3 regions of the Kitasatospora sp. NPDC024654 genome follow, and region 2 is predicted to be linked to each of the others. Evidence: riboswitches for the same ligand, from Rfam matches in the RefSeq annotation. Region 2 holds a riboswitch; each other region holds the start of a gene.

Region 1 (9,756 bases), on a different contig from region 2:
CTCCGCCACCGGGGACCGGCCCGAGCCGCCGGCATCCCGAGCTCCGGCGAGCCGCGCTCGTCTCGACCGGGGCGAGGAAGTCCCCCATGGCGCCGCCGGGATGACGGGATGGAGCATTGACCTTTCCGCTACGTCAACTTCTAGTCTCACTGCTGCGGCCGTGGCACCAACTCCGGTGATGGGAGGCGATGACAGACAAGGCAATGGCTCACTCGATCGCAGATGTGGCCAAGATGTCCGGGATCAGCTCTCGCACACTCCGCCACTACGACGAGATCGGCCTGCTCGTGGCGACGCGGAACGAGAGCAACGGTTACCGCTGCTATGAGGAGCAGAGTCTCCAACGGCTTCAACGGATACTCATGTTGCGGGAGTTGGGAATGGGCCTGAGTGAGATCTCCGAAGTGCTGAGTCAGCAGACCGACGAGATCGAAGCTTTGAAGGCGCATCGTGAACGACTCCTGGCTGAATATGACCAACTGAGAGTGCTCGTCAACACGGTCACTCGCACGATCGTCATGCTGCAACAGAGGAAGGACGGGACGCCCATGTCGAAGATCAACCGGCCGGAAAACCTGTTCCGCGAGTTCGACGCGGCCAAGCACGACGCCTACACCCGCACGCGCTGGCCCAGGGAGTGGGACGAGTCCCGCAAGGCGCTCGAGTCCCTGACCCCCGCTGACTACGAGCGCCTCCAGCGCGAGCGGACCGCGGAGATGGTCCGGGTGGCCGAGTTCATGGAGGCCGGCAGGCCCGCCAACGACCCGGAGGTGCTCGAGGAGATCGCCGTGCACCACCGGGGCGTGAGCGAGTTCTGGACGCCCGACGCCGCGGCCTTCAAGCGCCTCGCCCAGACCTACGTGGACGAGAGCGAGTGGAAGTCGGTCTTCGAGGCGATCGCCCCCGGCCTGGCCGAGTACCACCGGGACGCGATGATCGCCTTCGCCGAGCAGCGCCTGAGCTGAACGACCGGCGCCGATCCGATCTGGCGGTCGGGTTCCCGACCGCACGAGCTCAAGAACACGACCACCAGTCGCATCGGGGGCCACCCACCCCGCCCCCCGCACCAATGGCCGCCAGGCCGTGATCCCACCGGCGCGTCCGAACTCCTATGCCAGGCAGCAGACTTGGAGAGGGACCGCCGAGTGGCGGAGGAACGCCGAGACACCGGCGGCCCCCGCGCTGAAGCCGCGTCGGGGGCCTGCCGGTGTTTCGCGCGCCAGGAAGACCTGGGGCCTGGTCTGGTGCCGTGTTGCGGACGGCCTTCGGGCTCGGTCGGGGGAGAATGCGGTGTCCGTAGGGACGACGGGAGGTGCGAGATCCCGCTCCCCACGGCATCCACGCACTTGCCGGGGCGCGCGACGGCAGCAGGGCGACAGCGGCTGCGTCGCGCGGGCCTTCGGCGCGAACCATCGGCGGACGGAGCAGCGGTGATCCAGGTGGCGGTGTGTGGGCCCGCGGAGTGCAGTGCGGCCGAGGAAGCGGCTGCCCGGGAGGTCGGTGCTCTGCTGGCCCGCTCGGGTGCGGTCGTGCTCTGCGGGGGCTACGGCGGTGTCATGGCCGCCGCCGCGGAGGGGGCGGCCGGCGCGGACGGTCTCGTCATCGGCGTCCTCTCCGGGGCCGACAGGTCCGGGGCCTCGCCCTACTTGACCGCCGCCGTCGCCACCGGCATGAACCAGGCCCGGAACAGCGTCCTGGTCGGTTCCGCGGACGCGGTCATCGCCGTCGGCGGGTCGTGGGGCACGCTCTCCGAAGTGGCCATGGCCATGAGACGAGGCGTCAAGCCGGTCGTCAGTCTCGGCGGCTGGCGGATCACGGACGCGCTGGGCGAGGCCGTCCCCGGACCTCTCCTGGCCGACAGTCCGGCGGCGGCCGTACGGCTCGCCCTGGCCGGCCGGGGCTGACACCGGCGTCACCGGCACCGCGCGGTGGTGGAGAGGATGACGGCGAGCCTGGTGGCCCGCGCCCTCGGCCAGCGGCCCGCGCCGAAGACCTGACGAGGTGGTCCGGACGTTCCCCGCCTCCGTATGGTGCCGCGCCCGGGGGAGGAGTACCGGGCGCCGGTGATCGACACGAGCTGCCCGGCGCCCCCGACCGTGGCCTACCCGAGAGCCGGCACCGGCCGCTGGCCCGGGCCGTCGTAGGAGGCCAGCGGCCGGATCAGCGCGTTGTGGGCCAGCTGCTCGGTGATGTGGGCGGTCCAGCCGGTGATGCGGCTCATCACGAAGACGGGTGTGAAGGTGGGGGTGTCGAAGCCCATCAGGTGGTAGGCGAGCCCGGCGGGGTAGTCGAGGTTGGGGTGGATGCCCTTGCGCTCCAGCATCGCCTCGCGCAGCGCGGTGTGCAGGGCGGCCAGCCGGGCCGCCGCGGGGTCGGCGGCGCGGGCCACCAGCTCGTCCAGGGCGTTCTGCATGATCGGGACGCGGGAGTCGCCGTGCTTGTAGACGCGGTGGCCGAAGCCCATGATCTTCCGCTCCGCGGCGAGCGCCTCGTCCAGCCACGCGGCGGCCCGGGCCGGGTCGTCGATCTCCTCCAGCATGTGCATCACCGCCTCGTTGGCGCCGCCGTGCAGCGGGCCCTTGAGCGCGCCGATCGCCGCGGTGACGGCGCTGTAGAGGTCGGAGAGGGTGGAGGTGACCACGCGCGCGGTGAAGGTGGAGGCGTTGAAGCTGTGCTCGGCGTAGAGCACGAGGGAGAGCTCGAAGCAGCGGACCACCTCCGGTGCCGGGACGGAGCCGAAGCACATGCGGAAGAAGTTCTCGGCGTAGCCGAGGTCGGGGTCCGGGGCGATGGGGTCCAGCCCCCGGCGGCGGCGCTGGTCCGCGGCGACCACGGTGGGCAGCCTGGCCAGCAGGGTGAGGGACTTGGCGAGGTTGGGGGCCGGCCGGTCGTCGTCCTCGGTGGGGTCCTCGGCGCCGAAGAAGCTCACGGCGGTGCGCAGGACGTCCATCGGGTGGCAGGTCCCGGGCAGCTTGGCCAGCAGCTCGGAGGTGGTGCGATCGAGCGGGCGCAGGGCGCGTTCGCGGGCCTGGAAGTCCCGCAGCTGCTCGTGGTCGGGCAGGTCGCCGTGCCACAGCAGGTACGCGACCTCCTCGAAGGAGCGCTGGGCGGCGAGGTCCTGGACCGGGTAGCCGCGGTAGGTCAGGGAGTTGGTCTCCTGGATGACGGTGGAGATCTCGGTGGTGTCGACGACGACACCGGCGAGGCCGCGGTGGATCTCGGGTGCGGTGGTCATGGTGGTGCCTCCGGTGCGTCAGGTGCCGGGCGGGAGGGTGAAGTCGAAGACGGCCGAGTCGAAGGCCGTGTACTCCTGGTAGCCGAGGAGTTCGTAGAGACGGGAGCGGGTCTGCATGCGTGGCAGCAGGGATTGCTGGGTGCCCTCGCTGGCGATGGTGCGCAGGCCCTCCTCGACCGCGCCCATGGCCAGGCGCAGCAGGGTGGCCGGGTAGAGGGCGATGTCGTAGCCGAGGTCCTGCAGGGTGTGGGCGTCGAGGAGTGGGCTCTTGCCGAACTCGGTCAGGTTGGCGAGCAGCGGCACCCCGGGGAGGGCCTTGCGGAAGGCTTCGAACTCGGCCTCGTCGGCGAGGGCTTCGGGGAAGATCGCGTCGGCACCGGCGTCGACGTACGCCTTGGCCCGGTCGATCGCCGCGTCCAGTCCCTCAAGGGCTCGGGCGTCGGTGCGGGCCATGAGCAGGAAGTCGGGGTCGCGGCGGGCGTCGACGGCGGCCCGGACGCGGCGGGTCATCTCCTCGCGGGGCACGACCGACTTGCCGTCGAGGTGGCCGCAGCGCTTGGGGTTGACCTGGTCCTCCAGGTGCAGGCCGGCCAGGCCCGCGTCCTCCATCAGCTGGACCGTGCGGGCGGCGTTCATCGGCTCACCGAACCCGGTGTCGGCGTCGATCAGGACGGGCAGGTCGGTGACCCGGGTGGTCTGCTGGGCGCGCGCGGCGATCTCGGTCGACGTGGTCAGGCCGATGTCGGGCAGGCCCAGATCGGCGGCGAGGACCGCGCCGGACAGGTAGGCGGCCTCGAAGCCGGTGTCCTGGATCAGGCGGGCGGACAGCGGGTTGATGGCGCCCGGCACGGCCAGCAGGCGTCCGGTCGCCAGCCGTTCGCGCAGCGCGCGGCGGCGCTGGGACGCGGTGGTGCGGGTGTGCAGCATCAGAACAGGCCCTTCGGCAGGCTCGCGTCGAAGTCGCGCACGGCCCCGGTGTCGACGGCTGGGAACAGATCGTCCAGGTCGCGGGCGGTCAGGTCGGCGAGGTTCTCGGCGGCGGACAGGAAACGGTCCTGGTCGGCCGGGGTGACGATGCCCTCGGTGAGGGTGCGGAACTTGGCCGCGTAGGCCGGTCGGTCGAAGGGGCGGGCGCCGGCCGGGTGGGTGTCGGCGACGGCCAGCTCGTCCTCGATCACCGAGCCGTCGTCCAGGGTGATCACCGCCCGACCGCCGAAGGCCCGCCGCTCGGGGTCGGGGTCGTGGTAGCGGCGGGTCCACTCCGGGTCCTCGACCGTGGTGATCTTCCGCCACAGCTTGACGGTCTGCGGGCGCCGGGCCCGCTCGGGGGCGTAGGAGCGCTCGTGGTGCCAGACACCGTCCTCCAGCGCGACCGCGAAGATGTAGGGCACCGAGTGGTCGAGGGTCTCACGGCTCGCGTTCGGGTCGTACTTCTGCGGGTCGTTGGCGCCGGAGCCGATGACGTGGTGGGTGTGGTGGCTGGTGTGCAGCACGATGGAGCGCACCTGGTCAAGCGGTCCGGCCTTCTCGCGCAGCCGCCGCGCCAGGTCGATGATCGCCTGCGCCTGGTACTCGGCGGAGTGCTCCTTGGTGTAGGTGTCGAGGATCGCGCGCCGCGGCTCGCCGTCCTCCGGCAGCGACACCGTGTAGGCGGCGTCGGGTCCGTCGAGCATCCAGGCGAGGAAGCCGTCCTCGCCCTCGTAGATCGGCGACGGGGAGGTCTCGCCTCGCATCGCCCGGTCCACCGCCTCGATCGCCGCCTTCCCGGCGAAGGCCGGGGCGAACGCCTTCCAGCTGGAGATCTCGCCCTTGCGGGACTGCCGGGTCGCCGTCGTGGTGTGCACGGCCTGCTGGACGGCCTGGTACGTGACGTCGGCCGGCAGCCCGAGCAGGGCGCCGATCCCGCAGGCGGTGGCCGCGCTCAGGTGGGCCACGTGGTCGATCCGGTGCTCGTGCAGGCAGATCGCCCGTACCGACGTGGATCTCGTACGCCGCGGTGATGCCGCGCAGCAGGTCGGCGCCGCCGCGGCCGGTGTGCTGGGCGACGGCCAGCAGCGGCGGGATGTTGTCGCCCGGGTGGGAGTAGTCCGCGGCCAGGAAGGTGTCGTGGAAGTCGAGCTCGCGCACCGCCGTGCCGTTGGCCCAGGCCGCCCACTCCGGTGACACGCGCACGCCGGGCGCCGTGCCGAACACCGAGGCGCCCGGTGTGCCGCCGTGCGGCAGCGCCTGCGCGCGGGCGACGGCGACCGGACGCCGCCGCAGCGAGGCCACGGCGACGGCCGCGTTGTCGATGACCCGGTTGACCGCCATCGCGGCCACGTCCCCCTCGGGCTGCCCGGTGCCGCAGGCCATGGCGGCGAGCTTCCAGGCGATCTGCTCCGCACGGGGCAGCGCCTTCGCGCTCGGGTGGACCCGTACCTGATGGTCGATCACAGGACTCCTCGACGGTTCGGCCCGGCGGCTGCCGGGCTCCTGCTGGATGGGTGGCGCTCCGCCCTCCGGCACGGTGTCGTGCCGATGACGGGGACTCCGGGGGGCCCGGCGCGCACTTGCAGCATTCCCCGGGCCGAGCCCGTGGTCGACCCGTCCATCCTGCGAAATCCGTCCAGGTCAGCGATGCGGAAGTGCGGATTTTGCGAATCCGCGGCTGCTAACTTTGCGGGTCGTGCGCCGCCGACGACGAGCAGGAGGACCGTGAACCGCACGCCTGGCCAGAAGGTCTACGCCCACGCGAAGCTGCGCCGGCTCCGTCGCGACCACGGGCTCAGCCAGGTCGAGCTGGCCCGCCGACTCGGGATCTCCACCAGCTACCTCAACCAGCTGGAGCACAACCAGCGCCCGCTCACCGCGCCGGTGCTGCTGCGGATCGCCGAGGTCCTCGGCACCGACCCGGAGTTCTTCTCCGACAGCGGTGCCGGTCGGCTCACCGCCGACCTGCGCGCCGCGCTCGCGGACGAGGCCAGTGGCGAGGAGCTGCCCGCGGACGAGCTCGCCGAGGTGGTCCGCGACCATCCGGCGGTCGCCCGCGCCCTGGTCGCCGTGCACCGCCGCTACCGTGACGCGGTGGAACGCGCCGTGACCCTCGCCGGGCCGGGGGAGTCCACCGGTCTGCCCGCCGAGCCGCACGACGAGGTCCGCGACTTCTTCTACGAGCACCACAACCACATCGCCGAGCTGGACACCGCCGCCGAGGACGACGCCGCCGCGCTGGGCATCGTGCCCGGCCGGGCGGCGGACGCCCTGGAGCACCGGCTCGCCTCCCGGCACGGCATCCGCGTCGTCGCCACCGCCCCGCCCGGGCCGGCCGCCGGCGACGTCCGCAGGTACGACCCGGTGGCCCGCCTGCTGCACCTCTCGCCCTGGCTGACCGACGGCCGCCGCGCCTTCCAGCTCGCCACCCAGCTCGCCGTCCTCGAACACGGCCCGCTCCTCGACCACCTCGCCGACGCGCCCTCCCTCGGCTCCCCGGCGGCCACGGCGCTCGCCCGCATCGGCCTCGCCAACTACTACGCGGGCGCCCTGCTGATGCCGTACACGGCGTTCCACGCCGCCGCGGAGGAGCTGCGCTACGACGTCGAGCTGCTCCAGACCCGCTTCGGCGTCGGCTTCGAGACCGTCTGCCACCGCCTGAGCACCCTGCAACGGCCCGGCCTGCGCGGGGTCCCGTTCTCCTTCCTGCGGGTGGACCGGGCCGGCAACATCTCCAAACGGCAGTCCGCCACTGACTTCCACTTCTCCCGGCTCGGCGGCACCTGCCCGCTCTGGACGGTCTACGAGGCCTTCTCCGCCCCCGGCCGGATCCTCACCCAGGTCGCCGAGATGCCCGACGGCAAGCGCTACTTCTGGGCCGCCACCACCGTGACCCGCAGCGGACCCGGGCACGGCGCCCCGCACACCACCTTCGCCCTCGCGCTCGGCTGCGAGCTGCGCCACGCCCACCGGCTCGTCTACTCCGAGGGCATCGCCCTGGACGACCCCCGCGCGGCCACCCCGATCGGCCTCGGCTGCCGGATCTGCGAACGGCAGGACTGCGTCCAGCGAGCCCGGCCGCCGGCCGGCGGCCCCCTCGTCATCGACGAGAACCGCCGCACCACCGTGCCCTACCCCGTCCTGCGGCGGCACGAGCACTGACCCCGGCGCGCCCGCCGGCGCCCCGGCCCGCCGTGACGGAGACCGGGGCACCGGCGGGCCGGGGCGGGGTCGGAGCGCCCGGTGGGGGTGGAACCCGCGACCGCCACCGGCCGGTCGCTGGCGGTCGACGAGCGCGTCGGCACCTTCGCCCCGGACCCGGACCGCGCCGACTCGGCGGGCAGGGCCCGGGCGCGCGGACCGTCCGACGAGTGGTGCCCGCTCGAGCCACCGGGGCGCCCGGCGGCTCACCGCTGCGGGGCGGTCCCGACCTCTCCACGGTCGGGATCCCTCCCACACCACCATCCGCTATCCGGACAGTCGCTGCCGGAGCTGTCCCGATGGGCCTAGGCTGTGGCTCGCAGTTGGTTCGCCCTGCCAGCCAGGCAGGCGCGTCGCAAGAGGGAACCCGGTGGAAATCCGGGACTGCCCCGCAGCGGTGAGTGGGAACGACCGCCGTCACACGCACTGGGCCCCAGCGGGGCCCGGGAAGCGACGGCCAGTAGGTGCCGGACCAACAGGCCCGGCGTGCCCGCGAGTCCGAAGACCTGCCACTGCCCGCGTGCCACCGGTGCGCGGTGATCTCGGTGACCTCGTGGGAGGGTCGGCGGGGCGGGGCGGGCACCCCCTGGTGCCGCGTTCCCCACTCTCGTACCCTCGTACCTCCGTGCTCTCCCGGGATCGCAACGCGACTCGCGAAGGAGAGTTCCGTGTCATCGAGTTCCACCACCCCGCAGGCCACCGTCTACGGCTACCCGAGGCAGGGCCCGAACCGGGAGCTGAAGAAGGCGATCGAGGGCTACTGGGCCGGCCGCGTCAGCGCCGAGGTCCTGCGGGCCACCGCCGCCGACCTGCGCCGCGACAACTGGCACCGGCTGGCCGAGGCCGGCGTCACCGAGGTGCCCACCGGGGACTTCTCGCTCTACGACCACGTGCTGGACGCCACGGTCGCCGTCGGCGCGATCCCGCCGCGCCACCGGGCCGCCGTCGAGGCCGACCCGCTGGACGGCTACTTCGCGATGGCCCGCGGCACCCAGGACGTCGCGCCGCTGGAGATGACCAAGTGGTTCGACACCAACTACCACTACCTCGTGCCCGAGTTGGGCCCGGACACGGTCTTCGCCGCCAACTCCACCAAGGCGGTCGCCGAGCTGCGTGAGGCGCTCGCCCTCGGCCACCGTGGCCGCCCGGTGCTGGTCGGCCCGCTCAGCTACCTGCTGCTCGCCAAGCCCGCGCCCGGCGTGGCCGCCGACTTCCAGCCGATCACCCTGCTCGACCGGCTGCTGCCCGTCTACGCCGAGCTCCTCGCGGACCTGCGTGCGGCCGGCGCCGAGTGGGTGCAGCTGGACGAGCCGGCGCTGGTCCAGGACCGCACCCCGGCCGAGTTGAACGCCGCCGCTCGGGTCCACCGGGAACTCGGCGCCCTCACCGACCGGCCCAAGCTGCTGGTCGCGACCTACTTCGACCGGGCCGGCGAGGCGCTGAAGGTCCTGGCCAAGGCTCCCGTCGAGGGCGTCGGCCTGGACTTCACCGGCCCCGGCGCGGCCAACCTGGACGACCTCGCGGCCGTCGGCGGCCTGCCCGGCAAGCGCTTGGTCGCCGGCGTGGTGGACGGCCGCAACATCTGGATCAACGACCTGGAGAAGTCGCTGTCCACCCTGGCCGTACTGCTCGGGCTGGCCGACCGGGTCGACGTCGCCCCTTCCTGCTCGCTGCTGCACGTCCCGCTCGACGCCGACCGGGAGCGCGACCTCGCCCCGCAGGTGGCCCGCTGGCTCGCCTTCGCCCGGCAGAAGACCACCGAGACCACCATCCTCGCCCGCGGTCTGGGCGAGGGCGCCTCCGCGATCACCGCCGAACTCGCCGCCAACCGCGCCGACCTGGCCTCCCGCGCCGCCTCCGCCCTCACCTACGATCCAGCCGTCCGGGCCCGGACGGCGGCCACCACGGCCGCCGACGCCCGCCGTGCCCAGGCCTACCCCGAGCGCGCCGAGGCCCAGCGCACCCGGCTCGGCCTGCCGCTGCTGCCGACCACCACGATCGGTTCCTTCCCGCAGACCACCGAGCTGCGCACCGCCCGCGCCGACCTGCGCGCCGGACGCATCGACGCCGGCGCCTACCAGGAACGGATGGAGGCCGAGGTGCGCGAGGTGATCGCCTACCAGGAGAAGGCCGGGCTGGACGTCCTGGTGCACGGCGAGCCCGAGCGCAACGACATGGTCCAGTACTTCGCCGAACGGCTCACCGGCTACCTCGCCACCCAGCACGGCTGGGTCCAGTCCTACGGCACCCGCTACGTCCGCCCGCCCGTGCTGGCCGGCGACATCTCCCGCCCCGAACCGATGACCGTCGACTGGTACCGCTACGCCCAGGACCTGACGGACCGCCCGGTC
Region 2 (9,756 bases):
CCGCCCGGCACCGCCCGGTTCGCCGGGCTGCCCGCCGGCGTGAAGGACGTCGAGATCTGGCTGCCGCACACCGAGATCACCGAGTTGATCGCGCTGCGCACCGACGCCCCGGTCGAGGACGCGCCCGACCGCGGTCGCAAGGTGTGGTTGCACCACGGCAGTTCGATCAGCCACGGCTCCAACGCCGACAGCCCGACCGCGACCTGGCCGGCGCTGGCCGCCGCCCGGGGTGGCGTGGAGCTGACCAACCTGGGGTTGGGCGGCAACGCCCTGCTCGACCCGTTCGTCGCGCGCGCGATGCGGGACACCCCCGCGGACCTGATCAGCGTCAAGATCGGCATCAACCTGGTCAACGCCGACCTGATGCGGCTGCGCGCCTTCGCGCCGGCGATCCACGGCTTCCTCGACACCATCCGCGAGGGGCACCCCGGCACGCCGCTGCTGGTCGTCTCGCCCGTCCTCTGTCCCATCCAGGAGGACACCCCGGGCCCCATCGCGCCGGACTTCGACGGCCGGCGACTGAGCTTCCGGGCCCTCGGTGACCCGTCGGACCGCTCGCGGCTGACGCTCAACGTGATCCGGGACGAGCTCGCCCGGATCACCGCGCAGCGGGCGGCCGAGGACCCGAACCTGCACTACCTGGACGGCCGTTCGCTCTACGGCGAGGCCGACTTCGCCGAGCTGCCGCTGCCCGACCAGCTCCACCCGGACCCCGCCGGCCACCGCCGGATCGGCGAGCGCTTCGCCGAGATCGTCTTCGGGGCCGGCGGTCCGTTCGCGGTCGCCGGCGGCTGAGCGGTCGCCGGGTCGCGTCGACGAGCAGGGGCCGGCCGGGCGTTCGACGCCCGGCCGGCCCACGGCCGTCGGGGGGATCAGCCCTCGGTGCCGTCGTCCTCCAGGTCGCCCTCGGCGGCCAGGAAAGCGGCGCGCAGCTCGTCCAGCAGGGCCGGGTCCGGCTCGGCCCACAGGCCGCGGTCGGCGGCCTCCAGCAGGCGCTCGCTGATCCCGTGCAGGGCCCAGGGGTTGGCGCTGGTGAGGAACTCGCGGTTGACCGGGTCGAGCACGTACTCCTGGGTCAGCCGCTCGTACATCCAGTCCGCCACCACGCCCGTGGTGGCGTCGTAGCCGAACAGGTAGTCCACCGTGGCGGCCATCTCGAAGGCGCCCTTGTACCCGTGCCGCCGCATCGCCTCCAGCCAGCGCGGGTTGACCACCCGGGCCCGGAAGACCCGGGCCGCCTCCTCGGTGAGGGTGCGGGTGCGGACCGCCTCCGGCCGGGTGGAGTCGCCGATGTAGGCGGCGGGGGAGGAGCCGGTGAGCGCCCGGACGGTGGCCACCATGCCGCCGTGGTACTGGAAGTAGTCGTCCGAGTCGGCGATGTCGTGTTCGCGGGTGTCGGTGTTCTTCGCCGCGACGGTGATCCGCCGGTACGCGGTCTCCATCTCCTCGCGGGCCGGTCGGCCGTCCAGGCCGCGGCCGTAGGCGTAGCCGCCCCAGACCGTGTAGACCTCGGCGAGGTCCGCGTCCGTCCGCCAGTCCCGGCTGTCGATCAGCTGCAACAGCCCGGCGCCGTAGGTGCCCGGGCGGGAGCCGAACACCCGGACGGTGGCCCGGCGTTCGTCACCGTGCTCGGCCAGGTCGGCCTGCACGTGGGCCCGGACGAAGTTCTCGGTGTCCGCCTCCCGCTGCGCCGCCGCCAGCCGGACGGCGTCGTCCAGCAGCGCGATCACGTGCGGGAAGGCGTCCCGGAAGAAGCCGGAGATGCGCAGCGTCACGTCGATCCGCGGGCGGCCCAACTCCTCCAGCGGTATGGGCTCCAGGCCGGTGACCCGGCGCGAGGCGTCGTCCCAGACCGGCCGGATGCCGAGCAGTGCGAAGGCCTCGGCGATGTCGTCGCCGGCCGTGCGCATCGCGCTGGTACCCCAGAGCGAGAGGCCGACCGAGGGCGGGAACTCGCCGTCGTTGTCCGCCTGGTAGCGCTCGACGAGCGAGGCGGCCAGCGCCTGCCCGGTCTCCCAGGCGAGCCGGCTGGGCACCGCCTTCGGGTCCACCGAGTAGAAGTTGCGGCCGGTCGGCAGCACGTTGACCAGCCCGCGCAGCGGCGAACCGGACGGGCCGGCCGGCACGAAGCCACCGGTCAGCGCGTGCACCACGGCGTCCAACTCGTCGGAGGTGGCGGCGAGTCGGGGAACCACCTGGCGGGCCGCGAAGTCCAGTACCTCGGCCACCGCGTCCGGCAGCCCGGCAGCGACCTTCGCCACCGCCTCGGGCGCCCAGCCCTCGGCCTCCATCGCCTCGACCAACTCCCGGGCCCGCGCCTCGGCCTGGTCGGTGGCGCCGAGGGTGAGCGCGGCCTCGTCCAGGCCGAGCGCCTCCCGCAGGCCGGGCAACGCCCGCACGCCGCCCCAGACCTGGCGGGCGCGCAGGATGGCCAGCACCAGGTTGACCCGGTCCGGGCCACTCGGCGCCTGGCCCAACACGTGCAGACCGTCCCGGATCTGGGCGTCCTTCACCTCGCACAGCCAGCCGTCGACGTGCAGCAGGAAGTCGTCGAAGCCGTCGTCCTCGGGGCGTTCGTCCAGGCCGAGGTCGTGGTCCAGCCGGGCGGCCTGGATCAGGGTCCAGATCTGGGCCCGGACGGCCGGCAGCTTGGCCGGGTCCATCGCGGCGATGTTGGCGTGCTCGTCGAGGAGTTGCTCCAGGCGGGCGATGTCGCCGTAGGAGTCGGCGCGGGCCATCGGCGGCACCAGGTGGTCGACCAGGGTGGCGTGCGCGCGGCGCTTGGCCTGGGTGCCCTCGCCCGGGTCGTTGACCAGGAACGGGTAGATCAGCGGCAGGTCGCCGAGCGCAGCGTCCGGGCCGCAGTCGGCGGAGAGCGCGGCGGTCTTGCCGGGCAGCCACTCCAGGTTGCCGTGCTTGCCCAGGTGGACGATGGCGTCCGCGCCGAAGCCGCCGTCCTCGCGGGCCGCCCCGATCCAGCGGTAGGCGGCCAGGTAGTGGTGCGAGGGCGGCAGGTCGGGGTCGTGGTAGATGGCCACCGGGTTGGCGCCGAAGCCGCGCGGCGGCTGGACCAGCACCAGCAGGTTGCCGGCCCACAGCGCGGCGAGCACGAGGTCACCGTCGGGGTTCTGGCTGCGGTCCAGGTAGAGCTCGCCGGGCGGCGGACCCCAGTGCTCCTCGACGTCGGCGCGCAGGCCCGCGGGCAGCTTGGCGTACCAGCGGCGGTAGTCGGCGGCCGGGATCCGCACCGGGTTGCGGGCCAGCTGGTCCTCGGTGAGCCAGTCCTGGTCGTAGCCGCCGGCGTCGATCAGGGCCCGGATCAGCGCGTCGCCCTCGTGCTCGCCCTCCGCGGGGACCAGGCCGGGCAGTGCGTCCGGGCCGTCCTCGGGGCCGATGTCCCAGCCCTCGGCACGCAGTCGGCGCAGCAGTCGGGCCGCGCTGGCGGGGGTGTCCAGGCCGACCGCGTTGCCGACCCGGGCGTGCTTGGTCGGGTAGGCGGACAGCACCAGCGCCAACCGCCGCTCGGCGGGCGGGATGTGGCGCAGCCGGGCGTGCCGGACGGCGATCCCGGCGACCCGGGCGGCGCGCTCGGGGTCGGCGACGTAGACGGTCAGGCCGTCCTCGTCCAGCTCCTTGAAGGAGAACGGCACGGTGATCAGCCGACCGTCGAACTCCGGCACCGCCACCTGGGTCGCGGTGTCCAGCGGGGACAGCCCGTCGTCGCTGCCCTCCCAGGTGGCGCGCGGCCAGGTCAGGCAGAGCGCCTGCAGGATGGGCCGGTCCAGCGCGGCGAGCGCGCCGGCGTCCCAGGCCTCCTCGTCGCCGCCGGCCGAGGCGTCCGCCGGGCGGGTGCCGCCGGCGGCCAGTACGGTGGTCACGATGGCGTCGGCGCGGCCGAGTTCGGCCAGCAGCTCGGCCGGGGCGCCGCGCAGCGAGGAGCAGTAGTACGGCAGCGCCTGGCCACCGGCGTCCTCGATCGCCGCGCAGAGGGTGTCCACGAAGGCGGTGTTGCCGCTCATGTGGTGGGCGCGGTAGTAGAGCACCGCGACCCGCGGGCCCTCGGCGCGGCGCGCGGTGCGCTCCAGCGGGCCCCAGTCGGGCGCGGAGGCGGGGGCGGCGAAGCCGTGGCCGGTGAGCAGCACGGTGTCGGAGAGGAAGGCGGCCAGCTCGGCCAGGTTGGCCGGGCCGCCGTGCGCCAGGTAGGCGTGCGCCTCGGCGGCCAGGCCGGCCGGGACGGTGGAGAGCTCCATCAGCTGGGCGTCCGGCGCCTGTTCACCGCTCAGCACGATCACCGGGCGGGGGCCGGCGAGGAGCGCGTCCAGCCCCTCCTGCCAGGCGCGACGGCCGCCGAGCAAGCGGACCACCACCAGGTCGGTGCCCTCCAGCAGGGCGGGCAGGTCCTCGGGGGTGAGCCGGGCGGGGTTGCCGAGGCGGTAGCCGACCGGGCCGGTGCTGGCGCGGGCGGAGAGCAGGTCGGTGTCGGAGGTGGAGAGCAGCAGGATCACGCGGCGGCCCTCCCACGGCGGATGGTGGGGAGGGGCAGGGCGCCGGGAACGGGCAGGCCCTCGGGAACGGGCAGGGCAGGGCAGCGCATACGGCTAGCCTTCCTCGGGGTCCGCGCCCCGTAAGAATCACGGACGGCAGGAGTTCCTGGCTCCCGCGGCCGGTGAGCCGCGGTCACAGTGGCGGGACCGCACCGGTTTCACACCGGTTTCCTCCCCTTTGCGCCGTCGCTGGCGAGGGCGAACCAGCCGGCCCGCCCGGCGACATAGTAGAGCCTCGGTGCCGGCGGGTGGCCGGCAACGGGACGAAGCACACAGCGCGCCGAGGGACACCGGAGACATGGATCACGCTGGTCGCGGGGCATACGTCCGGTCGGATCATCGGTATGCTCGCCGCCATGTCAGCCACTCCCACGCCGCCCGAGCCTGCCCCCGTCCGGGCCGGCCGGGGGCGCGACGACGCCTGCCCGGGGGCGCTGCGGCTGCACGCGGCGGACGACGGCGGACTCGCCAGGGTGCGGGTCCCCGGCGGGCTGCTGGCGGTCGATCAGGCCCTCGCGTTGGCGGAGGCCGCGCAGGCGCTGGGGGACGGCGAGCTGGAGACCACCTCGCGCGGCAACGTGCAGCTGCGCGGCCTGGCGGCGGACGCCGGCGCGGAACTCGCCGCGCGGCTGCGGGCGGTCGGGCTGCTGCCCTCGGAGTCGCACGAGCGGGTGCGCAACATCGTGGCCTCGCCGCTGGCCGGGCTGGACGGCGTGGGTTTCGCGGAACTGCGGCCGTGGGTGCGCGAACTGGACGAGCTGCTGCGCGGCAGTGAGACCGCCCGGGAGCTGTCCGGACGGTTCCTCTTCGCGCTGGACGACGGGCGCGGCGACGTCGCGGCGCTGGACGCCGATGTGACCTTGATCGCACGGCCGGCGGGTGCCGGCGCCTGGCTGCGGCTCGGGCGGTCCGCGCGCGTCGCGGAGCTCGCCGGGCTCGCGGACGGGCCACGACTGGCGCTGCGGGCGGCGGAGGAGTTCGTCCGGCTGCGCAGCGGCGCCTGGCGGGTGAGCGAGGCCGACCCGGACGGCTCGTTGCTGGCGGAGCGGCTGGGTGCCGAGGGCCTGCCGTGGCGTTCGCCGCCCGCGCTGCCCGGTACCCGGCCGGTGGTCGGCGCGGTGGCCGGGGGCGGCGCCCTCTCGGTGGGGCTGCGGTTCGGACGGGCGAGCGTCGAGCAGTGGCGGGCGCTGGCCGGTGCCGCCCGCGGCGAGCTGCGGATCACCCCCTGGCGCGGCGTGGTGCTGCCCGGGGCCGACCCGGCGGCGCTGCCCGGGCTCGCCGCGGCGGGCCTGCGCACCGACCCGCGCTCGCCGTGGGAGCAGGCCAGCGCCTGCACCGGCGCGCCCGGCTGCGCCAAGTCGCTGGCCGACGTGCGCGCGGACGCCGCGACGGCGCTGGCGGTGGACGCGCCGGACGAGGCGCGGCTGCTCCCGGTGCACTGGTCCGGCTGCGAGCGGCGCTGCGGCCACCCCGCCGGCCGCTGGGTCGACGTGCTGGCCACCGGCTCCGGCTACCGCGTCGCGGTGCGCCAGTCCGGCGACAGTGGAACAGAAGTGACGACCCAACAGATGGTGGCAGCGGTCGCCGCCGCCCGGAGGACCACGTGATCGAGTACGAGAAGGACGGTGCGGCGATCTACCGCGAGTCCTTTGCCACCATCCGCGCCGAGGCGGACCTCGCCGGCCTGCCCGCCGACGTCTCCCAGGTCGCGGTGCGGATGATCCACGCCTGTGGGATGACCGACCTGGTCGCCGACCTGCTCTACAGCCCCGGCGTGGTGGCCGCCGCCCGGTCCGCGCTGCGGGCCGGCGCGCCGATCCTGTGCGACGTCTCGATGGTGGCCAGCGGCGTCACCCGCAAGCGGCTGCCCGCCGACAACGAGGTCGTCTGCACCCTCTCCGACCCCGCCGTGCCGGGCCTGGCCGCGGAGTTGGGCACCACCCGCAGCGCCGCCGCGATGGAACTGTGGCGGGACCGGCTGGCCGGCTCGGTGGTCGCCGTCGGCAACGCGCCGACCTCGCTGTTCCGGCTGCTGGAGATGGTCGAGGCGGGTGCGCCCCGACCGGCCGCGGTGATCGGCGTGCCGGTGGGCTTCGTCGGCGCGGCCGAGTCCAAGCAGGCGCTGGCCGAACACCCCTCGGGCCTGGAGTACCTGGTGGTCCGCGGGCGCCGTGGCGGCAGCGCGATGGCCGCTGCCGCGCTCAACGCGATTGCGAGTGAAGTGGAATGACGGATCGTCAGCATTCGGTTGGGCGGCTCTACGGGGTCGGCCTCGGCCCCGGCGACCCGGACCTGATGACCGTGCGGGCCGCCGAACTCATCGGCAAGGCGGACGTGGTGGCGTACCACAGCGCCCGGCACGGCCGCTCGATCGCCCGCTCGATCGCCGCCCGTTACCTGCGCGAGGGGCAGCTGGAGGAGCCGCTGGTCTACCCGGTCACCACCGAGACCACCGACCACCCGGGCGGCTACCGCGGGGCGATGGACGAGTTCTACGCCGAGGCGGCGGCCCGGCTGGCCGCGCACCTGGACGCCGGGCGCGACGTGGTGGTGCTCGCCGAGGGCGACCCGATGTTCTACGGCTCGTACATGCACATGCACAAGCGGCTGGCCGACCGCTACCCGACCGAGGTGGTTCCCGGGGTGACCTCGGTCAGCGCCGCGGCGGCCCGGCTCGGGCGGCCACTGGTGGAGGCGGAGGAGGTGCTGACCATCCTGCCGGGCACACTGCCCGAGGAGGAGCTGACCGCCCGGCTGGCGGCCACCGACTCGGCCGCGATCCTCAAGCTCGGCCGGACCTTCCCCACCGTGCGGCGGGCCCTGGAGCGCTCCGGGCGGCTGGCGGAGGCGCAGTTCGTCGAGCGGGCCACCATGACCGGGGAGCGCACCGCGCCGCTCGCCGAGGTGGATCCGGAAAGCGTGCCGTACTTCTCGCTGGCGGTGCTGCCGAGCCGGATCGGGCTGCCGGCCGCCACTGAGGACGACGCACGGGCCGACCGGGGCAGTGTCGTCGTGGTCGGGCTCGGCCCGGCCGGCCCGCTCTGGCTCACCCCCGAGGCTCGCGGCGAACTCGCGGCCGCCGACGACCTGGTGGGCTACACCACCTACCTGAACCGGGTCCCGGTCCGGGCCGGTCAGCGGCGGCACGGCTCCGACAACAAGGTCGAGGCCGAGCGCGCCGAGTTCGCCCTCGACCTGGCCCGGCGCGGTCGTCGGGTCGCGGTGGTCTCCTCCGGTGACCCGGGCGTCTTCGCGATGGCCACCGCCGTGCTGGAGGCGGCCTGCGCCGACCCGTACCGCGAGGTGCCGGTGCGGATCGTCCCCGGCATGACCGCCGCCCACGCGGCGGCCTCCCGGGCCGGTGCCCCGCTCGGGCACGACTACGCCGTGGTCTCGCTCTCCGACCGGCTCAAGCCCTGGGCGGTGGTGGCCGAGCGGCTGCGCGCGGCGGCCGCCGCGGACCTGGTGCTCGCGCTCTACAACCCCGGTTCGCGCAGCCGGACCACCCAGGTCGGCCTGGCCCGCGACGTGCTGCTGGAGCACCGCGCGCCGGACACCCCGGTGGTGCTGGCCCGCGACGTCGGCGGCCCGGAGGAGCGGGTACGCACCGTCCGGCTCGGCGAGCTGGACCCGGCCGAGGTCGACATGCGGACCATCCTGCTGGTCGGCTCCTCGCAGACCCGGGCCGTTCGGCGCGCTGACGGCAGCGAGGTGGTCTGGACCCCGCGCCGCTACCCGGAGAGCTGAAAGGGCGAGGGGCCCCTCGGTTCACACCGAGGGGCCCCGGGACCTGGCCGTACTGCTCGAGCGGTCAGGTCCAGCTGGTGTCCTCACCCGACGCACCAGCAGACAGCACGACTGTTCGTGCGATTGCCCGACCCTGCTGGATCCCCCCGTACCGCGTCATTTCCCTACCTCTCATCCCCGTGATGGCGAGGCACCCCGCTCACCCCCGTAACGCAGGCCGTGCATGCTGCCGAGGGAGGCGCCGGACCTGCTGGTCAGCGGGATTCCTCGAAACCAATGGTCAGGAGGTGTCGGCTGTCGTCCCCTGCTCGACAGCCGACCGCTCTTGGCCAACACCTAAGAAGGTACCGGTCGGTACCGACAACGGGTACCGCATTTCTTCCCCGGGGGAGGCCGCCCGGAGGGTGGGGCCGGCCGTCGTCGGCGGACGGCGGGTCAGCCCGGGAAAGTCACCTCGGTCAGCCGCTCCGAGGCCTCCCACAGCTGCGCCGCCCGAGCCAGGTCCCGGCACTGCCGCGGCGGCCGGGCGGTGGTCGGCAGCCCGGTCAGCCCGCCGGGGCCGTCCGGTCCGTAGTACCCACCGCTGACCGCGCGCGGGCTGGTGGCCGCGACCAGGGAGGGCAGCGCGCCGCGGGCCGCCTCCTGGGTGAGGCCGGGGATCATCGCCGGCCACTCGCTGACGTTGAGTGCGGCCCGCTCGGGCGCGCGGCCCAGCATCGGCCCGTTGGACGTCAGGTTGGTCCGGGTGTAGCCCGGGTGCGCGGCGTTGGCCCGCAGGCCCCAGCCGTACCGGCGGCTGCGCCTGGCCAGCTCCTGGGTGAACATCAGGTTGGCCAGCTTGGAGCGGCCGTACGCCTCCCACGCGTGGTAGCGGCGCTCGGAGTTGAGGTTGCCGAGGTCGATCCGGCCGAGGTGCGCCGCCAGGCTGCTGACCGAGACCACCCGCGGTGCGCCGCTGCGGCGCAGCAGCGGCAGCAGCCGGCTGGTGAGCGCGAAGTGCCCGAGGTGGTTGGTGCCGAACTGCAGCTCGAAGCCGTCCCGGGTCAGGTGCCGGCTCGGGACGGCCATCACCCCGGCGTTGTTGACCAGCAGGTCGAGCGGCCGGTCCTGCTCGGTCAGCCGGGCGGCGAAGTCGGCCACCGACTCCAGGCTCGCCAGGTCCAGCACCTCGACGGTCACCGAGCCGGCCTTGCCGGTGGTGTCGGTCGACTCCGCCAGGTCGGCGCGGATCCGGGCGGCCGCCGTCTCGCCCTTGGCGGCGGTCCGGACGGCCAGCACCACCTCCGCCCCCGCCAGCGCCAGCCGGCGGGCCGTCTCGAAGCCGATCCCGCTGTTCGCTCCGGTGACCACGGCCAGTCGGCCGCTCTGGTCGGGGAGGGCGATGTCCTTGATCCGGTGTGCCACCAGGGCTCCTCGGGTGGTGGGTGGGAGTTCCGGCCAGGCGACTGGGTCCGGGTCGGGCGGT
Region 3 (9,756 bases), on a different contig from region 2:
AGCCGGAGCTGAGCCGGCCCCGAGCGCCGGCGCACCCACCGCTCCGTCGCCGCCCACCGCGCCACCGCCGCCGGCCGGCCGAGCGGGAACCCTCCGGCCGGCTCCGACCTGCGCCTTGGCAGACTGACCTGATGGACATCGTCATCCGTGCCGCCCTCGAAGCCGACCTCGAACAGGCCGGCGAGGTCACCGTCGAAGCGTTCGTCGGTGACGGCCACACCCAACCGGACGGGTCGTACGTGGAGCTGCTGCGGGATGCTCGCCGGCGTTCCGCCGAGGCCGAGCTGTACGTGGCCGTCGATCCCGCCGATCTCTCGCGCGGGGCGGCCGGGCGCGTCCTCGGTTGCGTGACCTTCGCGGTCGGCGGCAACCCGTGGGCCGACATCGCCACCCCCGAGGAGGGCGAGATCCGGATGCTGGCCGCCGCCGCGGCCTCGCGTGGCCGCGGGGTCGGTGAGGCCCTGGTGCGCGCCTGCGTCACCCGCAGCCGCGAACTCGGCCTGGCCGGCATGGCGTTCTCCACCCGCCCGGCGATGACCGCCGCCCACCGGATCTACGAGCGGGTCGGCTTCCGGCGCACCCCGGAGCGCGACTGGTGCGTCCGCCCGGGGGTCGACCTGTTGGTCTACAGCCTCGCCTTCTGACCGGCGCGCCCGGTCAGCCCACCGCCGCCGCGCGTTGCAGCAGGCGGGTCCGCAGGTACGCGTCGAAGGCCGGCGCGGCGGCCGTGGCGGTGGCGTCCTGCGCCGCGCCGCCCGGCTTCACCGTGCCCTCGACCGTGAGATAGCCGTACCGGCCCAGCGTGCCGTGCGTGCCGGCACAGCCCGGACCGGTGCAGAACGACACCGCGCCCGGGGCGGCCAGGCCCTGGAGCTGCCCCTGGAAGCCGGCGAACGCGGCGTCGGCCTGGCTCCGGTGGTCGAAGACGGCGACTCCCAGGGTCACCACGCTGTCCCTCGTGACGAAGCTGACCCTGATCACCTGACGGCAGTCCTGGGCCGCGAGCAGGTTGCCCAGCCCGCCGGTGGTGGCCTTCCAGCACGGCTCGGTGGCCGCCTCGGCGGCCCGGGTCCAGGTGGCGCCGGCCACCGTGACGGTCGGCTCGGGGAACAGGCCGGCGGCGGAGAGCGGCGCGGTGTCGGTGGCGGCGTCCCAGAGCGGGGTGGTCGGGTCCACCGACGCCGTCGAAGCCCCCGCGGCCGCCACGGCCGCCGCCCGAGGCGTGGCCGGGGACCTCGCGAGCAGCACCGCCGCCCCGGCCCCGCCCAGCACCACGAGCACGCCCAGTGCCCCCAGCAGCACCCGCAGCCGGCCCCGGCGACGGGCCTCGGCCGCCGAGCGGTCGGCCAGCGCGGTCCAGTACTCCACCGGAGCGGTGGCCACGACGGGCGGCGCGCCCGGCAGCACGCCTGGTGGCTCTCCCGGGTACCCCGGGTACCCGAAGCCCGCTCCCGAATCCCCCGCCCCTTCACTCACGGGTGACGATCCTATGACACCCCGGCAGCTGACACGCCGGGATCCCCGCCGACGCACCCTCAGCCCGCCCGCACCGGGCCGTCCACCCAGCCCGGTAATCGATCCGTGTCCGAAGCGGTGGCTCACCGACCCGCCTCCGTCACCAGTCCGCCACGCCACGCCACACTACATGTGGGTGTTACATCCATCAGCCACCACTACATGTATGCTCGCTCTCGCTGTCGACGCAGGGGAACCCGGTGTGAGTCCGGGACTGCCCCGCAGCGGTGAGCGGGCGCCCCCACGAGGCGCCGGCGAGTCCGAGTACCTGCCGACGGTGTGCCACACGGCTTCCCCGCAGAGGCCTTGAAGCACGTCCAGCTTGTGTCCGGGCCTCGCGGGTGGGCCGGGGATGCCGCCGCAGCGCGCCGCCGGGTACGGGTGGCCGCGCCGAGCTCCCCTGCGCTGCCCCGGTCCGGTTCGTCCCACCGTCCGTCGCCGTCGCCAGGAGAGAGCGCCTTGACCACCGCTGCCTCAGCCACCCTGCCCGCCCAGGGAACCAGCACCGACCCCCTCGACCGGTCGGAGCCCGGCGCCGCGCTCCTCCGGACGCTGACGGACCGGAGCAGCGACCTCCCCCAGGTGGACCCCGGCCACGTCGCCGCCGCCGCACTGCGCGGCCGGCACGCCGGCTCCGACTTCGCGGAGCTGCGCGGGCTGGCCGTGGAGGCCGCCGCGTCGATGATCGCCGAGGACCCGCAGTACTCGAAGCTGGCCGCCCGACTGCTCGCCCAGGAGATCGCCGACGAGGCCGTCAGCCAGGGCGCGATCTCGTTCGCCGCCTCGATCGCCGTCGGCCACACCGAGGGCCTGATCGGCGACACCACCGCCGACTTCGTGGCCCGACACGCCGCCGCGCTCGACGCGCTGATCGACCGCCGGGGCGACGACCGCTTCGAGTACTTCGGCCTGCGCACCGTGCAGTCCCGCTACCTGCTGCGCCACCCGATCACCCGCAAGGTGATCGAGACCCCGCAGCAGTTCATGCTCCGGGTCGCCTGCGGCCTGGCCGTCGGCGACAGCGCCGAGTCGGTCACCGAGGTGGCCGAGCTGTACCGGCTGATGAGCACGCTCTCCTACCTGCCGTCCTCGCCGACCCTGTTCAACTCCGGCACCCGGCACCCGCAGATGTCCTCCTGCTACCTGCTGGACTCGCCGCTGGACAACCTGGACTCGATCTACTCGCGCTACGCGCAGATCGCCCGGCTGTCCAAGCACGCCGGCGGCATCGGCCTGTCCTACTCCCGGATCCGCTCGCGCGGTTCGCTGATCCGCGGCACCAACGGCAAGTCCAACGGCATCGTCCCGTTCCTGCGCACCCTGGACTCCTCGGTCGCCGCGGTGAACCAGGGCGGCCGGCGCAAGGGCGCGGCCTGCGTCTACCTGGAGACCTGGCACGCCGACATCGAGGAGTTCCTCGAGCTGCGCGACAACACCGGCGAGGAGGCGCGCCGCACGCACAACCTCAACCTGGCGCACTGGATCCCGGACGAGTTCATGCGCCGGGTGAACGCCAACGCCGACTGGTCGCTCTTCTCCCCCGCCGACGTCCCCGAGCTGGTCGACCTGTGGGGCGAGGAGTTCGACGAGGCGTACCGGAAGGCCGAGGCCGCCGGCAAGGCGGTCCGCACCATCCCGGCTCAGACCCTGTACGCCCGGATGATGCGCACCCTCGCGCAGACCGGCAACGGCTGGATGACCTTCAAGGACGCGGCCAACCGCGCCGCCAACCAGACCGCGCTGCCCGGCCGGACGGTGCACTCCTCCAACCTCTGCACCGAGATCCTGGAGGTCACCGACGACTCTGAGACCGCGGTCTGCAACCTGGGTTCGGTCAACCTGGGTGCCCACGTGGCCGCCGGCGCCACTGCCGGCGACCTGCTGAACGCGATGGACTGGGACCGGCTGGACACCACCGTGCGCACCGCGGTCACCTTCCTGGACCGGGTCATCGACATCAACTTCTACCCGACCACCGAGGCCGGCACCTCCAACTCCCGTTGGCGGCCGGTCGGTCTGGGCGTGATGGGCCTGCAGGACGTCTTCTTCCAGCTGCGGATCGACTTCGACTCGGCCGAGGCGAAGGAGCTCTCCACGCTGATCTCCGAGCGGATCATGCTGACCGCCTACGAGCGCTCCAGCGAGCTGGCCGAGCAGTTCGGGCAGCACCCCGCGTACGGCGAAACCCGGGCCGCCCGGGGCCAGTTGCACCTGGACCACTTCGCCGGCGCCACCCCGCACTGGGCCGAGCGCTGGGACGCCCTGCGGGCCCGGATCGCCACCACCGGCCTGCGCAACGCGCTGCTGCTGGCGATCGCCCCGACCGCGACCATCGCCTCCATCGCGGGCGTCTACGAGTGCATCGAGCCGCAGGTCTCCAACCTGTTCAAGCGGGAGACCCTGTCCGGCGAGTTCCTCCAGGTGAACCCTTACCTGGTACGGGAGTTGAAGGACCTCGGGGTCTGGGACCAGCAGACCCGGGACGCCCTGCGGGACGCCAACGGTTCGGTGCAGGAGCTCAACTGGCTGCCCGCCGAGGTCCGTTCGCGCTACCGGACGGCCTGGGAGCTGCCCCAGCGCGCGCTGATCGACCTGGCCGCCGCCCGCCAGCCGTACCTGGACCAGAGCCAGTCGCTCAACCTCTTCATGGCCGCACCCACCATCGGCAAGCTCAGCTCGATGTACGCGTACGCCTGGAAGGTCGGTCTGAAGACCACCTACTACCTGCGGTCGCGACCGGCCACCCGGATCGCGCAGGCCGCCACCGGCGCCGCGCGCCCCGCCGTCGCGATCCCCTCCCCCACCCTCACCCCGGAGCAGGAGGCCGCCATCGCCTGCTCCCTGGAGAACCCCGAGTCCTGCGAGGCCTGCCAGTGAGTACCACCCCCAACCGCCCGAACAACCTGCTGGACCCGGGCTTCGAGCTGACCCTGCGCCCGATGCGCTACCCGTCGTTCTACGACCGCTACCGGGACGCCATCAAGAACACCTGGACCGTCGAGGAGGTGGACCTGCACTCCGACGTCGCCGACCTCGCCAAGCTGAGCGAGGGCGAGCGGCACCTGATCGGCCGGCTGGTCGCCTTCTTCGCCACCGGTGACTCGATCGTCGCCAACAACGTGGTGCTGAGCCTCTACAAGCACATCAACTCACCCGAGGCCCGGCTCTACCTCTCCCGGCAGCTGTTCGAGGAGGCGGTGCACGTCCAGTTCTACCTGACCCTGCTGGACACCTACCTGCCCGACCCGGACGACCGCGCGGCGGCCTTCGCGGCGGTGGAGAACATCCCCTCCATCCACCAGAAGGCGCAGTTCTGCTTCAAGTACATGAACGCGGTCGACCACATCGACTCGCTGCAGAGCAAGGAGGACCGCCGTGCCTTCCTGCTCAACCTGATCTGCTTCGCCGCCTGCGTCGAGGGCCTGTTCTTCTACGGCGCCTTCGCGTACGTCTACTGGTTCCGCAGCCGCGGCCTGCTGCACGGCCTGGCCACCGGCACCAACTGGGTGTTCCGCGACGAGTCCATGCACATGGACTTCGCCTTCTCGGTGGTCGACACCGTGCGCGAGGAGGAGCCCGACCTCTTCGACGAGGAGATGGCCAAGCAGGTCACCGAGATGCTGGAGGAGGCCGTCGAGGCCGAACTGCAGTTCGCCCAGGACCTGTGCGGCGACGGCCTGCCCGGCATGAACACCGAGTCCATGCGCCAGTACCTGGAGGCCGTCGCCGACCAGCGGCTGGCCCGCCTCGGCCTGCCGATCCGCTACGGCTCCAGCAACCCGTTCGGGTTCATGGAGCTGCAGAACGTCCAGGAGCTGACCAACTTCTTCGAGCGCCGGGTCTCCGCGTACCAGGTAGCCGTGGAGGGTTCGGTCTCCTTCGACGACGACTTCTGAGAAGGACGTCCCGGGAGGACTTCCGAACCGGCGGCAACGGCCGCCGTCCCCGAGCGGGTTCGCTCGGGGACGGCGGCCGTCCGGTGTTCAGCGCGCGGTGAGGTAGGTGTCGCTCTCCCAGAGCGCGCCACCGTTGCTCGGCCCGCCGCCCGCACGGTAGACCACCAGGTTGCCGTCGTCCTGCATCACCGCGTAGGCCCCCGGGTGGCCCCAGGTGCCGCTCGCCCAGAGCGCGCCGCCGCTGTTCGGCCCGCCGCCCGCCTGGTAGACCACGAAGTTGCCGTCGCTCTGCTGGATCGCGTAGGCGCCGGGGTTCTGCTCGGTGTCGCTGGCCCACAGCACCGCGCCGTCCCGCCTGCGGTACATCACCAGGTTGCCGTCCGCCTGCATCATCAGCCGGGTCAGCGCGCCCTCGGTCCACTCGCCCGGGCCGAGCACCGTGCCGCCGGGCAGGACGGGCCAGACCTGGTACGTCCCCGAGTCCCACAGCGCGCCGCCACGGGTCGGACCGCCGCCGGGCGCGTAGACCACGAAGTTGCCGTCCGCCTGCACGGTGGCGGAGGAGCCGGGCCGGTAGGTGGCGCTGCTCCAGATCGGCGTGCCGTCAGGCCGGTAGACCACCAGGTTGCCGTCCCACTGCATCAACACGTGGGCGCCCGGGTTGCCCTGGGTGCCGGTGCTCCACATGGCCGGATCCGCCGCCGAGTCGCCGACCGCCGCGTAGGCGACAAGGTTGCCGTCGGTCTGCATGGTCACCGTCATCGTCGAGCTGGAGACGCTCTGCCCGGCGTCCAGCCGCTGGCCGGGGGCCAGGTTGTTCGCGCCGGCGGGCGAGCCGACGTCCAGCGCGTCGCCGTCGATGTTCAGCCGGCTGCCGCCCCAGGTCTCGCTCACCCCGCCGGAGTACTGGTGGACCCGGCGGTCGTTCGGCCAGTAGCCCGGTCCGGGCAGGCCCATGGCGGCGGACGAGGTGGTCTGGTCGGCGTTCCAGGCCGCCGACCAGACCACGTCCGGCCGCGGGTAGCCGCTGTTGTCGTACTGCCCGGCGAGATCCCTGATCCCGCTGCCGGCGCTGGAGTAGACGCCCGCGCGGTAGCCCGCGGCGTGCAGCCCGTTGGTCCAGCCGGCCAGGTAGGCGAGCACCCGGGCGCTGTAGCCGGCCGGGTTGTAGGCCTCCAGGTCGGCGTAGAGCACCGAGCCCGGGTGGAAGCCCAGCCCGGCGGCCTTGTTGGCCGCGTCGGCGGCGGCGGCGGCGCCCTGCTGGCCGGCGGCGGTCGGGTCGGCGTCGATCAGCACCGAGCCGATGGTGGCTTGCGGGCCGACGTAGACCGGCAGGAAGGTCCAGCCCTGGGCGGCCCGCCCGCCCACCCAGTCGGCGGTCAGGTTCGGTTGGGCACAGGCCTGCGAGGGGCCGCCGATGTAGATGCCGACCGAGCGGTACGGCGAGTGCCCGAGCCAGGCGGACATCGTCGCGGCGGACGGCGCGGCGCAGGTGTCGAACCCCCTGCCGGTGGCGTCGGTGCCCGGCACGGCCGTGCTGCCCGCGGCCTGCGGCACGGCGGCCGGACGTGGCGGGCGCACCGGGGCGGCCTTATTCAGCCGCGCGCCGGCCAGGATCCGGTTGACCCGCCGCGGGTCGGTTCCGTAACTGGCCGTCACCTGGAGGCCGGTGCCGCGCAGCTCGGCCCGCAGTTCGTGGTCCGCCGCCCCGGCCGCCAGCACCTGCGCGGGCAGTTCCCGGCCCGGCTCGACCACCGGCGCGGCCTCGCGCCCGGAGACCGGCGCCGGGACCGGTTCGATCAGCAGGTTGTCACCCCGGCCGGCCGGCAGGTGCGCCGGGCAGTCCTGCTCGGCGCCCGGGGTGCCCAGGTAGACGGTGTGCCGGTCGAGCCGGACGCAGCTGTCCGGCTCCCGGTCCAGGTCGACCACCCGCCAGTCGGCCGGCACCCGCAACTGGTAACCCTGGTACTCCACCAGCCGGGTGGCGCTGTCGGCCCGGGCCCCGGCCGCGCCGGTGGAAAGCGAGGCCGCCGCCACGATGGTGGCGGCGGCGATACCGGTCAGTCGTCTCCGCACGGCACGTCCCCCTGGGGATACGATCGGTGACTAGCCATCAACAGATCGTATGCGGGGCTCTTGCGCCCTCCGGGGTACGCCACTCCGCGCCGTCCCTCGAATGCGCCGACGCGGCCGCCCCGCCGAGCGGGACGACCGCGGATTCGCGCCGACGACGTGTCAGTCGTTCGGGACCGTGGCGTACTTCGCGGTGCCCTCGGCCATCTGCCGCAGCGCGTCCTTGCGGTCGCGCTTGGAGAGCCGGTCGATGTAGAGGTAGCCGTACAGGTGGTCGGTCTCGTGCTGCAGGCAGCGGGCGAAGAAGCCGGTGCCCTCGACCCGGATCGGGTTGCCGTCCTTGTCCTGGCCGGTCACCGCGGCGTAGTTGGGGCGGGGCAGCTCGGCGTAGGCGGTCGGCACCGAGAGGCAACCCTCGTTGCCGTCGTCCAACAGCCGCCGCTCGGCCGGCAGTTCCTCCAGCACCGGGTTGATCACGTGGCCGATGTGCCGGACGTTGTCGTCGTCCGGGCAGTCGTAGACGAACACCTTGGCGTCCACGCCGATCTGGTTGGCCGCCAGGCCGACGCCCTCGGCCGCGTACATCGAGACGAACATGTCGTCGATCAGCGCGGACAGGTCGGCGTCGAAGACGGTGACCTCCTTGCACTCGCGGTGCAGCACCGGGTTGCCCACCACCGTGATCGGGCGCGCGGCGCCCTTGGAGAGGTCCGGCTCCTCACCGATCACCGTGACCGGGGCCTCGGCGTGCTCGTGGTCGTGCTCGTCGTGCTCGTGCTCGTGCTGGTCCGCCATCGCTGCTTCCGCTTTCTGGATCTCTCCGAATGACAGCCCTAGCGTACGGCCCCGCGAGCCGGGCTGGTCCTTACCGGTCCTAACAGACCTCTTCGACGTCGCGATAGGCCCGGGTGGTGGGCGAGGCCGCCACCCAGCGGTCCAGCAGCAGCCGGACCAGGCCGGCCGGGGCCGCGATGCCGCACTCCCGCTCGGTCAGCCAACCGGCGCCGTCGCTGCCCTGGCTGAGGTGGCTGAGGTGGCCGGGGTGCGCCGCGTCACCGTCGTCGTGCGGGTCGTGGTGCACGGTCCGGCCGTCGTCGGTCACCATCCGGCTCTCCGAGCAGGCTCGGCAGAGCAGCCGGACCGAGGAGGTCCAGTCCTCCGCCGCGTAGCCGGCGTCGGCCACCAGCCGCTCCAACGCGTCCCGGTCGGCCTCGGTGGCGGCCTGCAGCAGCACCACGTAGGTCGGCACCGGCGAGGGCGCCCACAGCTCGATCTCGTCGAAGACCGGGTACGCGGCACCGTCCGCCACCCGCTCGCCGTGCGGCGCGCCGTCGTGCAGCACCACCTCGCCCCAACGGCGGCCGGAGGAGGGCAGCGGGATGGAGAGCACCTCGACCCGGGCCGGATCCAGCCGGCGGCCCCAGACCACTTCGGACTCGCCCTCCGGGGAGAGCCGCACCGGGGTGGTGCCGAGGTCGAGGCGGACCGGCTCGTCCGGCGCCGCGCTCGGGGCGGCCGGCAGCCGCAGGCCGTACGCCTGCCAGGCCCGGCGGGCCAGCGGCCAGTCCTGCAGGGCGGTCGCGGTGATCCCGAGGTTCCACCAGTCGGGGGCGCCGTGGTCGCGGTCCAGCAGCGCGACGGCCCGCAGGCCGGCTGCCCTGGCCTGCTCCCAGTCGCGCCGGAACTTGTGCAACAGGGCCAGGTTGAACCAGGAGTCGGAGAGCCAGGGCTCCAGGTCGGCCGCCATCACGAGCAGCGCGCCGGCGTCCTCGTACCGCCCGTTGTCGATCAGCGTGAAGGCCCGGTCGGTCGTCTGCCGCCAGGTGGCGGACGGCCGGTGCCGTGCCCGGTGGAAGATCTTCACGTTGCCCTGCCGCCTGTCCGCTCGGTCCTGCTGAATCCTGCTCGGGGCCGGGCCGCACCTGGCTCGTCCTGCCAGGCCGGCCGACCCGCGTCCCGCACGGGTTTCCGCCACCCGATCCGCCGCGCCGGCCGAGCGGCCGAGGCTTGGGGCCAGGGGCCCCGGATCGGGGTGTTCCACGCTATGACCGCATCCAACCACGGCAGCGGCAGGGTGCGCTTCCCGCACGGTGGTTCAACCGCTCTCCGGGCGGGCCACTCCGCACGGACCGGCCTCCGCCGCGGCGGTGGGCAGCGGTCCGAGCCTGACCAGCGCCTCCACCACCCGGGCGTCGTAGGCCCGGCCGCTCTGCTCACGCAGCGTGGCCAGCACGGGGGCCCGACCGGCCGGGCCCAGCAGGTCGTCGTGCGC

Evidence for each region. Region 2 has a riboswitch for cobalamin ahead of cobN (cobaltochelatase subunit CobN). Riboswitches for the same ligand answer to the same signal wherever they lie in the genome.
Region 1: linked by a shared signal. The riboswitch ahead of metE (5-methyltetrahydropteroyltriglutamate--homocysteine S-methyltransferase) and the one ahead of cobN (cobaltochelatase subunit CobN) in region 2 are both predicted to bind cobalamin.
Region 3: linked by a shared signal. The riboswitch ahead of ACZ38L_RS05540 (ribonucleoside-diphosphate reductase subunit alpha) and the one ahead of cobN (cobaltochelatase subunit CobN) in region 2 are both predicted to bind cobalamin.

What each region holds. Positions count from the first base shown of each region.
Region 1 is NZ_JBVHLF010000051.1:13,584-23,339, forward strand. Features, by position in the region: gene ACZ38L_RS26110 (MerR family transcriptional regulator) at 189-965, shown strand; gene ACZ38L_RS26115 (TIGR00725 family protein) at 1,431-1,904, shown strand; gene ACZ38L_RS26120 (bifunctional 2-methylcitrate synthase/citrate synthase) at 2,102-3,235, opposite strand; gene prpB (methylisocitrate lyase) at 3,254-4,162, opposite strand; partial or broken gene ACZ38L_RS26130 (MmgE/PrpD family protein) at 4,162-5,668, opposite strand; gene ACZ38L_RS26135 (short-chain fatty acyl-CoA regulator family protein) at 5,930-7,366, shown strand; cobalamin riboswitch at 7,712-7,933, shown strand; gene metE (5-methyltetrahydropteroyltriglutamate--homocysteine S-methyltransferase) at 8,074-9,756, shown strand, end outside.
Region 2 is NZ_JBVHLF010000015.1:15,365-25,120, reverse strand. Features, by position in the region: gene ACZ38L_RS12005 (GDSL-type esterase/lipase family protein) at 1-795, shown strand, start outside; gene cobN (cobaltochelatase subunit CobN) at 873-4,505, opposite strand; cobalamin riboswitch at 4,623-4,767, opposite strand; gene cobG (precorrin-3B synthase) at 4,901-6,151, shown strand; gene ACZ38L_RS11990 (precorrin-8X methylmutase) at 6,148-6,774, shown strand; gene ACZ38L_RS11985 (precorrin-2 C(20)-methyltransferase) at 6,771-8,291, shown strand; gene ACZ38L_RS11980 (SDR family oxidoreductase) at 8,727-9,695, opposite strand.
Region 3 is NZ_JBVHLF010000006.1:34,552-44,307, reverse strand. Features, by position in the region: gene ACZ38L_RS05555 (nitroreductase family deazaflavin-dependent oxidoreductase) at 1-12, shown strand, start outside; gene ACZ38L_RS05550 (GNAT family N-acetyltransferase) at 132-644, shown strand; gene ACZ38L_RS05545 (hypothetical protein) at 658-1,407, opposite strand; cobalamin riboswitch at 1,676-1,805, shown strand; gene ACZ38L_RS05540 (ribonucleoside-diphosphate reductase subunit alpha) at 1,999-4,392, shown strand; gene ACZ38L_RS05535 (ribonucleotide-diphosphate reductase subunit beta) at 4,455-5,411, shown strand; gene ACZ38L_RS05530 (glycoside hydrolase domain-containing protein) at 5,499-7,487, opposite strand; gene def (peptide deformylase) at 7,647-8,279, opposite strand; gene ACZ38L_RS05520 (tetratricopeptide repeat protein) at 8,359-9,348, opposite strand; gene ACZ38L_RS05515 (HD-GYP domain-containing protein) at 9,580-9,756, opposite strand, start outside.